Regions from separate parts of the Aeribacillus sp. FSL K6-8210 genome, predicted to be linked through region 3. Evidence: riboswitches for the same ligand, from Rfam matches in the RefSeq annotation. Region 3 holds a riboswitch; each other region holds the start of a gene.

Region 1 (3,282 bases), 770 kb from region 3:
TCATTGATGTCTTGTTTATGTTTGGTTTGCTGGGCGGAGCTGGAACGACACTCGCTTTAGGGACGCCGCTCATTACAGAAGGAATTCATGAACTTTCCGGCATCGAACCTTCGATGACACTCCAAACAGTGGTTTTGCTTATTTGTACATTGATCTTCGCAGCAAGCGCTTACTCCGGTTTGCGGAAAGGCATTAAAATTTTGAGCGACATCAACCTATGGCTTGCCGTATTATTGTTGGTGTTTGTCTTCCTTGCCGGCCCGACCGTCTTTCTGGCGGAAACGGCCGTCAACAGCATCGGCATCATGCTTGATCATTACATGCGGATGTCTTTATGGACTGAACCTTTTAACAGTTTAGGACCGTTTGAACGAACAGGCTTTCCGGAATCATGGACGGTATTTTATTGGGCTTGGTGGCTCGTGTACGCTCCATTTGTCGGCTTGTTCGTCGCTAAAATTTCAAAAGGACGCACTGTCCGCGAAATGACGCTCGGAACAGTAGTATATGGAACGCTCGGCTGCATTCTCTTTTTTGGGATTTTAGGAAACTTTGGATTATTTTTAGAACTGACAGGCCAATACCATGTAACAGCTACATTAGATGAACATGGCGGATCAGCAGCCATTATCGGAATATTGAAACAATTGCCGTTAAGCAACATTGTGATTGCCGTATTTACTGTGCTTGCCGTGATCTTTTTAGCAACAACGTTTGATTCAAGCTCTTATATTTTAGCATCTGTTGTCCAAAAAGAAGTTGCCGATGAACCTTTGCGATGGAACCGTTTATTTTGGGCTTTTGCTCTTTCCGTTTTGCCGCTTATTTTAATGTACCTCGGCGGATTGTCCACATTGCAGACTGTTAGCATTATTGGCGGTTTCCCTTTGTTGTTTATTTTTGTCCTTTTAGCCGGTTCTTTTATCAAAGCGGCAAACCAAGATTTTTATTCCAGTAAATCTCAATTATTTAAAATGTATCCTAAAAAGAAAGGCGTGAAAAGAAACCTTCTCTCGAAATAACTGTTTTCCGGAAAAATCCCAACCGCTGTAAAGACCCGCAGAAAACCTTTATGTTCTGGCGGGTTTTTGTCATGTAAAGCGGAAGAAATCGCAAGCCATCTACTTTCCTAAAAAATTTTTCTTTTTAATTGCAAATGTGGTGTTGAAAAATAAAAAAAAATCCTCTATTCTGATAATTATAGTTTCATATGTGTACCAGCAACAGGTGCGTCATATTGCAGCCGCAATATGCGCTTAAAAGGGAAGTTTGGTGAAATTCCAACACGGTCGCGCCACTGTGATGGGGAGCTTTTGATCATCAGCCACTGTTTCTGCCAGAGAAATGGGAAGGAGATCAAAAGCGTTGAACCTAAGTCAGGAGACCTGCCTGTTGTATGCACTACGACCTACGCGTCATAGGGAGGAGTGAGAAGCCATGTTCATGTTGAAACCATTTGGGTGCCTCAACACGAGCTAGGATATCCAGTCCCTCTTTTATTAGCGTAAAGAGGGCTTTTTTATTGTGTTGAGCAAAAATCAAATGGGAGGTTTTCGTAATGGCAGCCATTAGTTCAAATCTTGGCTATCCGCGAATTGGCGAACGCCGGGAATGGAAAAAAGCTTTGGAATTATTTTGGAATGGAGACATTTCTGAAAGCAGCTTACTGGAAACGTTGAAAAAGATCCGTCTTTCCAACTTAAAGAAACAGCATGAAAGCGGAATTGAGCTGATTCCCATAGGAGATTTTTCGTTTTATGACCACGTTCTCGATACTGCTTTCATGTTTGGATATATTCCTTCGAGGTTCCAGCATATGGATCCCCGTTCCATCAAAACATATTTCGCAATGGCAAGGGGATCCGAAGAAGCCGAGGCTTTAGAAATGACAAAATGGTTTGATACAAATTATCATTATATCGTTCCGGAACTGGAAAATAAGCCGCCTGCTTTTTTGGAAAACCGTCTGCTCAAGCTTTACAATGAAGCAAAAGACGAACTAAATATTGAGACAAAACCTGTTGTTTTAGGGCCGATTACTTTTTTAATGCTGGCGAAAAAATATGAAAAACGAGATTTTTATAAGCATTTATCTGCTTTCATCCCAGTTTATATTCAATTGTTGACAGAGTTGCATCAAGCAGGCGCAAAGTGGGTGCAAATCGATGAGCCTGTTCTCGTTCAGGAAATTGATGAGTCATTGATTCCGTTGTTTAAAGAAGTGTATGAAGCTTTTCACGAAGCGAATCCATCTTTGAACATACTGTTGCAAACTTATTTTGAAAGTCTTTCTCACTATCAACATATCGTTTCATTGCCTGTTGCTGCTATCGGTCTTGATTTTGTACATGATGGGGGAGCCAACAGTGCAAACATCCAAAAATTCGGGTTTCCAAAAGACAAAATATTGGCTGCCGGTTTAATCAGCGGCCGCAACATATGGAGGGCATCATTAGAAGAAAAAGCAAGCAAAATTGATTTTCTCGCTCAGCATGTTGATGTTGATCGATTGATCATTCAACCTTCCTGCAGCTTGCTCCATGTGCCGGTTACCGTAAAAAATGAACACGAATTGCCGGAAATTTTAAAAAATGCTCTCTCCTTTGCAGACGAAAAATTAAGTGAAGTCCATCAGCTGACACAATATGCAAAAGGTGAATTAAGTATAAGCGATTTACGATACGATGACCGTTATTACACGCAATTTATGAATTCTGATTTTCGGACAAACCGAAACGTGCAAGAGGCAGCCGCCAAGATTGAATCCTACCCGACGAACCGTGTGGACTTTTCTGTTCGGCGCAAGCTGCATAAAAATAGATGGAACTTGCCAATTCTACCGACAACAACGATCGGCAGCTTTCCGCAAACGAAAGAAATCCGCCAAACCCGTTTAAAATGGCGGAAAGGCGAATACACAAACGAGCAATATGAGTCTATTATCAAAGATGAAATCAAAAAATGGATTGATATTCAGGAACAGCTTGAACTTGATGTATTGGTCCACGGGGAATTTGAACGAACGGACATGGTGGAATATTTCGGAGAAAAACTAAAAGGAATTGCTGTTACCAAAAACGGCTGGGTGCAATCTTACGGTTCACGCTGCGTCAGACCGCCGATCATTTATGGCGACGTTGCCTTTGATCAGCCGATGACCGTCAAAGAAAGCGTCTATGCCCAATCATTGACGGACAAACCTGTAAAAGGAATGCTGACTGGACCTGTCACCATCTTAAACTGGTCTTTTGTCCGTGATGACATTAGCTATGCGGACGTTCT
Region 2 (3,282 bases), 1.8 Mb from region 3:
TTCCGGTCAGCACAATCGTTTCAATCCTCATCGTTTTTTCAATGAAATTGGCGAACAAAATCACAGCCAAAATCGTTAAAAAACCCGTAAAAATGCTGACAACCGGCAAAGTGAATGAGCCGAAAAAAGGAATTTGAATGCCGAAAAAAAGAACAAGTACAGCACCTAAAGAAGAACCTGATGAAACACCGAGCGTATAAGGATCTGCCAAAGGGTTTTGCAAAAGCCCTTGATAACAAGCCCCCGCCATTGCAAGCGAGGCTCCGACAAGTCCGGCTAAAACGACACGAGGAAGTCGAATATCAAGCACAATGCTTTTCATGCTTTCATCAATGTCCGGCGCCAAACCGGTATAGAACAGTTGATTGAAAATTATTTGGAAAATATCCTTAAACGTGATGTGAAACGTTCCGATAGAAATTCCTAAAAAGACGGAAAAAATAAGAAAACAAGCGGTCGCCGTATAGGCGACCACATGTTTATTTTTTGTAGACATCCGGATAAATTGCTTTCGCAAGTTCTTCTACTCCTTCAACCAATCTTGGGCCTGGGCGGCTCACCAAGTCGGAATGCACATCGTAAACCCGTTTATTTTTCACCGCTGATACATTTTCCCATCCTTTGCGTGCCAACACCTGGTCAACAGCTTTATCGACGTAATAGCCGTATGTCGTCACAATGACGTCTGGGTTCAGTTTTACAACGGCTTCTTCCGTCATTTGCGGCCAGCCTTCTTGATCGCCCGCTGCATTTTTTGCTCCAATGATCGTTAGCATTTCATCCATAAACGTTCCTTTTCCCGTCGTATAGATTTGTGGTGCGGGATTCACTTCGACAAAAACAGACACTTTTTGATCATCCGGAATCGTTTTTCCTTTTTCTTGAATATCCGCCAGTTTCGTTTTCATCTCAGCCACAATATCTTCGGCTTTGTCACTTGTCCCTGTAATTTTGCCGATTGTTTGGATGGAGTCATACACTTTATCAAATGATTGGGCATCTTCGACTACAAAAACATTTATTCCCGCATCTTTCAGCTGCTTCAGCCCTTCCTGCGAGTTATGGGCGCTGGAAGCATGCGCTAAAACAAGATCCGGTTTTAAAGAAATAATTTTTTCAACATTAAATTCCATCCCGCCAACCTTTTCTTTGTTTTGAACATCTTCCGGATAGTTGTCATTATCACTTACACCGACAATTTGTTCACCCAACCCTAAAGCATAGGCAATTTCAGTATTGCTTGGAATTAGCGAAACAATCCGCTCCGGTTTTTCGCTTACCGTCACCTCATTTCCTAAACCGTCCTTGACCTTCACCGGAAATTGTGAAGCCGTCTCTTCCGTCTTTTGATTGCTTTTGTTTTCAGACGGCTCTGATGTATTTTGTTGGCCGCATCCAGCCGCAATTCCAAATAGAAGTAATAAGGCTAAAAATAGTGCAGATAATTTTTTCATCATTTTCCTCCTCCAATAAAAAACATCTTCTTGAATTCGATAAGAAGATGTCTGAAAACGTACATATGTATTGTTTTCAAACACCTCCCTATCCGCGTAGGGTTTTAGGTGTGCTCAAACAGGCAGGTCTCCTGGCTCATGGTCATCGCTTCCTGGACCTTCCCGTTGAAACAGTGGTTTTCCCAGGTTGCTCCCATTCACAGTGGCGGGACCGCGTTGGATTTTCACCAAACTTCCCTTTTAAGCTGGCAGCTATGTGCCGGCACCTGTTTGCTTTTCGGTATAATGTTATGACGAAATGTATTATACATGATTTGATTGAATTCTGGTAGGAAGAAAATGAAAAAAATCGACAAATTGACCTAAATGTTTTGGATTTCGATACAGTTTTCGCTAAAAATAAAATTTTTTTGAACTTCCTTTCCATTACTTGAATAAAATATTTGTAGACAAGCGAATTGGATGTTTGAAAACGAAGGAGGATATTGCAGTGACAACCGTTCTTTTAGACCCTGGCCACGGAGGAAGCGATCCCGGCGCAACCTATAGAAATTATGAGGAAGAAGATTTTACGTTGACTATTGCCCTCTTGGCAAGACAACATTTACTTGAACATTACCAAGTCAACGTTCTCATGACGCGCACAGACGATCGAACAGTCGGTTTGTCAGAAAGATCATCCATGGCTAACCGAGAGAATGTTGATTTTTTCTGTTCCATTCATATTAATGCCGGCGGAGGAACAGGTTTTGAAAGCTATGTTTATAACGGAGGGGCCTCTCCAAGAACGATCCAATACCGGTCCGTCATCCATGATCAAATTATGAGCGTTATCGGTCCGAAATATAGCGTAAAGGATCGGGGCAAAAAAAGCGCCAATTTTCACGTGTTAAGAGAAACAAAAATGCCTGCGGTTCTTTTGGAAACATTGTTTATTGACCATTCGAATGACATCAAACTTTTAACATCGTCTGACTTTATGAGCGACTATGCAGCAAGCTTAGCCGATGGAATCGGAAAAGCGCTTAATTTGCCCAAAAAGTCGACACGCACCACCCCAACTCCGCAGCCATCGCCAGCTGCAGGCAGCAGGATGTACAAAGTCATTGCCGGTTCCTTTAAAAACCGAGAAAATGCAGAAAAGCTGATAAATGAACTGAAAGGAAAAAATGTTGATAGTTTCCTTTCCGCTGCGATGGTGGACGGAACAAGTTATTTCCGCGTTCAAACAGGGGCATTTAAAAATTTGCAAAATGCAAAAGACCAGTTGGCAAGGCTTGTTCAATTAGGATACAAGGATGCATTTATATTAACTCCTGCAGAACAAGGAACGGCACAATCAGGCCAAAAGACAGATTCATCTCGTTCATCAACACTTCAACCGAAAACCCCTTCTCCCGATTCAAGGGATATCCCTATTTTAGGAGAAACGCTCGTATCGGGAACAATCTTGGATTTATATGTAGGAAAAACAAATCCTAGCGCACCTCAGCTGGGCGATTTGTATGAACAATTAAGCAAATCCTACGGAATTCGCGGCGACATCGCATTTGCACAAGCAATTCATGAAACGAACTATTTCCGTTTTACGGGAGTAGTCAATCGCAATCAAAACAATTTTGCCGGAATCGGAGCTACCGGTCCAAATGTTACAGGAGCAAGCTTTTCTACTCCGAGAGAAGGGGTTCTGGCCCATCTTCAACATTTATATGCATACGCCACAACGAAGCCTCTTCCAGCCGGGTTCCCCCTTGTCGATCCCAGATTTATTTATGTGGAACGAGGTTCTGCCCCGACCTGGAAAGATTTAAATGGGAAGTGGGCCGTT
Region 3 (3,282 bases):
AGTGGATGCTTCGTCATGTGGAACGAACGGCCAAGCGAAAGAATCACCCCATTTTTTTGTTTCGATCGATGATACGATCTGCCGAAAAACGAAGCCTTCGTCACAGGCGAAACACGCTATTGAAGGGTGTAATTGGCATTATTCTCACGCGGACAAAAAGTCGATTTGGGGACACTCTCTCGTCTGGCTCATGGTTCATACGATGACGCAAGCCTTTCCCTTTGCGTTTCGCCTCTACGACAAGGCGGATGGGAAAAGCAAGGGTCAATGGGCCATCGAGATGCTTTCTTCTTTGGATGTGCACGGTTCTGTTTATGTGCTGATGGATTCTTGGTACCCATCGAAAACACTCGTGGAAGCCTGCCTGAAAAAAGGATTCCACGTCATTGCGATGCTCAAGACGAATCGGGTTCTTTATCCAAAAGGCATCGCCATCCAAGCCAAACAGTTTGCCCGCTATATCGAACCGAACGACACCCATCTCGTCACGGTGGGAGAAGAGCGTTATCGCGTGTATCGCTACGAGGGAGCGCTGAAAGGTCTCGATGATGCCGTTGTGTTGTTGGCTTGGAAAGCCGATCAGCCGATGACACCTGAACATCTTCACTGCGTCTTGAGCACCGACCGGGAGCTAAGCGATGAAGAGATCTTGCGCTACTATGCCCAGCGTTGGTCGATCGAATGCTTTTTTCGACAAGCGAAAGACCAGCTGAAGCTCGATGGGTACCGCGTTCGTCAACGTCGGGCGGTGAAACGGTATTGGATCTTGGTGCAACTCGCTTATGTGTACAGTATGGTCGAATCCAACAGCGATTTCTCTACCGGGCTTGACTTCCTTCGAAAGAAGAAAGGACATAGCCTCGTGGAGTTTATTTACGATGCAGCGAAACAAGATATTCCCATTGATGTCGTTAAAAAACAGCTTCATGTGGCATAAGGGGTACTCCGTTTGTCTCTTTTTACATGGTAATTATTGTAATGAAAATTGCTCAACTACAGTAATTTAAACTTTGCTTTATGTATATTTCTCTTCCCAACACAAATAATATTTTCTGTAAAAAAATCAAAGGAGGAACAATCATATGGCTCTCATTCCTTACGATCCTTTTTCTGAGATCAACCAATTTAGACGAAACATGAATCGCGTTTTTTCTGAAAGCTTCCCGCATTTTTTTGAAAACTTTGAGACTATGAATACCCCCCGGCTTGATATTCATGAAACTGCTAATGAAGTAATTGTTACTTGTGATTTGCCCGGCCTTGAAAAAAAGGAAGACGTTGACATTCATCTTGATCGCAACGTTCTTACGATCAGCGGCACAATTCAAAGAAGCAAAGAAGTAAAGGAAGAAGAAATGCATAGACGCGAACGGTTTGTCGGGCGGTTTCACCGCGCTGTTGCATTGCCGGCAAATGTAAAAGAAGAAGAAGTGAGCGCGACATATAAAAATGGCGTTTTGGAAATCCGTATTCCAAAACAAACCGAAAACAACAAAAAGAAAATTGATATTCAGTTTCATTAATTGTTTCGTGAGGTTGCAAAATTTCAATCAGCCTCACTTTTTTATTGCAATTTTCGCCAAGTACGATTATGATGAATATATAACACCAAAAATCTATATATTGTGTAATCAAAAACAATTAAATACTATATATTGAAAACCTAACGACAAAGGTGCTGTTTTCAGCTTAAAAGGGAATCCGGTGAGAATCCGGAACTGTCCCCGCAACTGTGAGTGCTACGAAATGAATAATCCACTGTACGTTTCGTATGGGAAGGATTCAAAGTAGGATGAAGCACGAGTCAGGAGACCTGCCTTTGTCCGAACGTTTCTAATTCTTCGGGGGTTGGGAAGATGAAACGATGGTTTGAATGGAGTAGTTTCGCCTTGTAAACTGCCTCCCTTTTAATCATCGTTTGATCCGCTCAGCTTCCTGAGCGGTTTTTTATTTTGATAAGGAGGATGTTTGATGAATATTACGAAAGCATTAAATCTATACGAGGTTTTTCAAAATCATTTTAACAGGAGCGATTGGGAGCTTTATCTAAGACAGCTTGAAAAAAAGTTTCCATCCCTTTCCTTTCATGAATACAGCGAGAGAGTGTCGACAACCCTACAATACCAGCAGATTGATGATCTTGAAAAATTTACAAACCTGCTGATTATTGAAGCTTTAGCAAACATTTCGGAAAGTGAGCCGGATTGGACTTTTTTAGCTGCACACGTATTTCTTGAAAAAATTTACTATGAAGCGAGCCAAAACAGAAATTACAACCAACCGGGCTACGGCGATTTTTATTTGTTAATCGAAACATTAACCGATCTTGGAATCTACAGCCCTCTTTTGCTAGAGCATTATTCAAAAGAGGAAATTATGGAGCTGGGAAATGCCATTGATCCTGAGAAGGACAAGCTGTTTACATACATCGGATTAAGGACCCTTTACGACCGGTATTTAGCTAAAGATTTTCATAAACGAACATTTGAGCTTCCACAGGAACGTTTTATGATCATCGCTATGACGTTAATGATCAACGAGCATCCGTCCAAACGTTTGCATCTTGTAAAGGAAGCGTATTGGGCATTGAGCCATTTATATATGACGGTTGCAACACCTACATTGGCTAATGCAGGAAAATCAGTCGGTCAGCTTTCAAGCTGCTTTATTGATACGGTAGACGACAGCCTTCAAGGCATTTATGATTCGAACACTGATATTGCCAATGTTTCTAAAAGCGGCGGAGGCATTGGAGTTTATTTAGGGAAAATCAGAAGCCGCGGAAGCGATATCCGGGGGTTCAAAGGAGTTTCATCAGGTGTCATTCCTTGGATGAAGCAATTAAATAATACGGCAGTGAGCGTCGACCAGCTCGGCCAAAGAAAAGGAGCAATTGCCGTTTATTTGGATGTTTGGCATAAAGATATTTTCGCCTTCCTAGATGCAAAATTAAATAACGGAGACGAACGGCTGCGCACCCATGATTTATTTACAGGTGTATGCATTCCTGACCTATTTATGGAGCAAGTTGAAAAGCGCGGGGACTGGTATTTGTTCGATCCCCACGAAGTTCGCAAAGTCATGGGATTCAGTCTGGAAGATTATTATGATGAAGAAAAAGGTAACGGCAGCTTTCGGGAAAAATATTTTGAGTGCGTGAATCATCCTTCCTTATCTAAAGAAAAAGTGCCTGCGATTGAAATAATGAAACGGATTATGATCAGCCAGCTTGAAACGGGAACGCCTTTTATGTTTTATCGGGATGAAGTGAATCGAAAAAAC

The links. A riboswitch is a leader RNA that binds a small molecule or an ion and turns the genes downstream of it on or off. The one in region 3 is predicted to bind cobalamin.
Region 1: another riboswitch for cobalamin. It lies ahead of metE (5-methyltetrahydropteroyltriglutamate--homocysteine S-methyltransferase); the one in region 3 lies ahead of NSQ41_RS15215 (ribonucleoside-diphosphate reductase subunit alpha).
Region 2: another riboswitch for cobalamin. It lies ahead of NSQ41_RS06610 (ABC transporter substrate-binding protein); the one in region 3 lies ahead of NSQ41_RS15215 (ribonucleoside-diphosphate reductase subunit alpha).

Annotation. Positions count from the first base shown of each region.
Region 1 covers NZ_CP150172.1:3,909,064-3,912,345, forward strand. Annotated here, with positions in the region: gene NSQ41_RS18895 (BCCT family transporter) at 1-1,022, shown strand, start outside; cobalamin riboswitch at 1,209-1,408, shown strand; gene metE (5-methyltetrahydropteroyltriglutamate--homocysteine S-methyltransferase) at 1,559-3,282, shown strand, end outside.
Region 2 covers NZ_CP150172.1:1,354,688-1,357,969, reverse strand. Annotated here, with positions in the region: gene NSQ41_RS06615 (iron ABC transporter permease) at 1-517, opposite strand, end outside; gene NSQ41_RS06610 (ABC transporter substrate-binding protein) at 480-1,454, opposite strand; cobalamin riboswitch at 1,558-1,739, opposite strand; gene NSQ41_RS06605 (N-acetylmuramoyl-L-alanine amidase) at 1,945-3,282, shown strand, end outside.
Region 3 covers NZ_CP150172.1:3,136,653-3,139,934, forward strand. Annotated here, with positions in the region: partial or broken gene NSQ41_RS15205 (IS701 family transposase) at 1-937, shown strand, start outside; gene NSQ41_RS15210 (Hsp20/alpha crystallin family protein) at 1,083-1,523, shown strand; cobalamin riboswitch at 1,657-1,836, shown strand; gene NSQ41_RS15215 (ribonucleoside-diphosphate reductase subunit alpha) at 1,972-3,282, shown strand, end outside.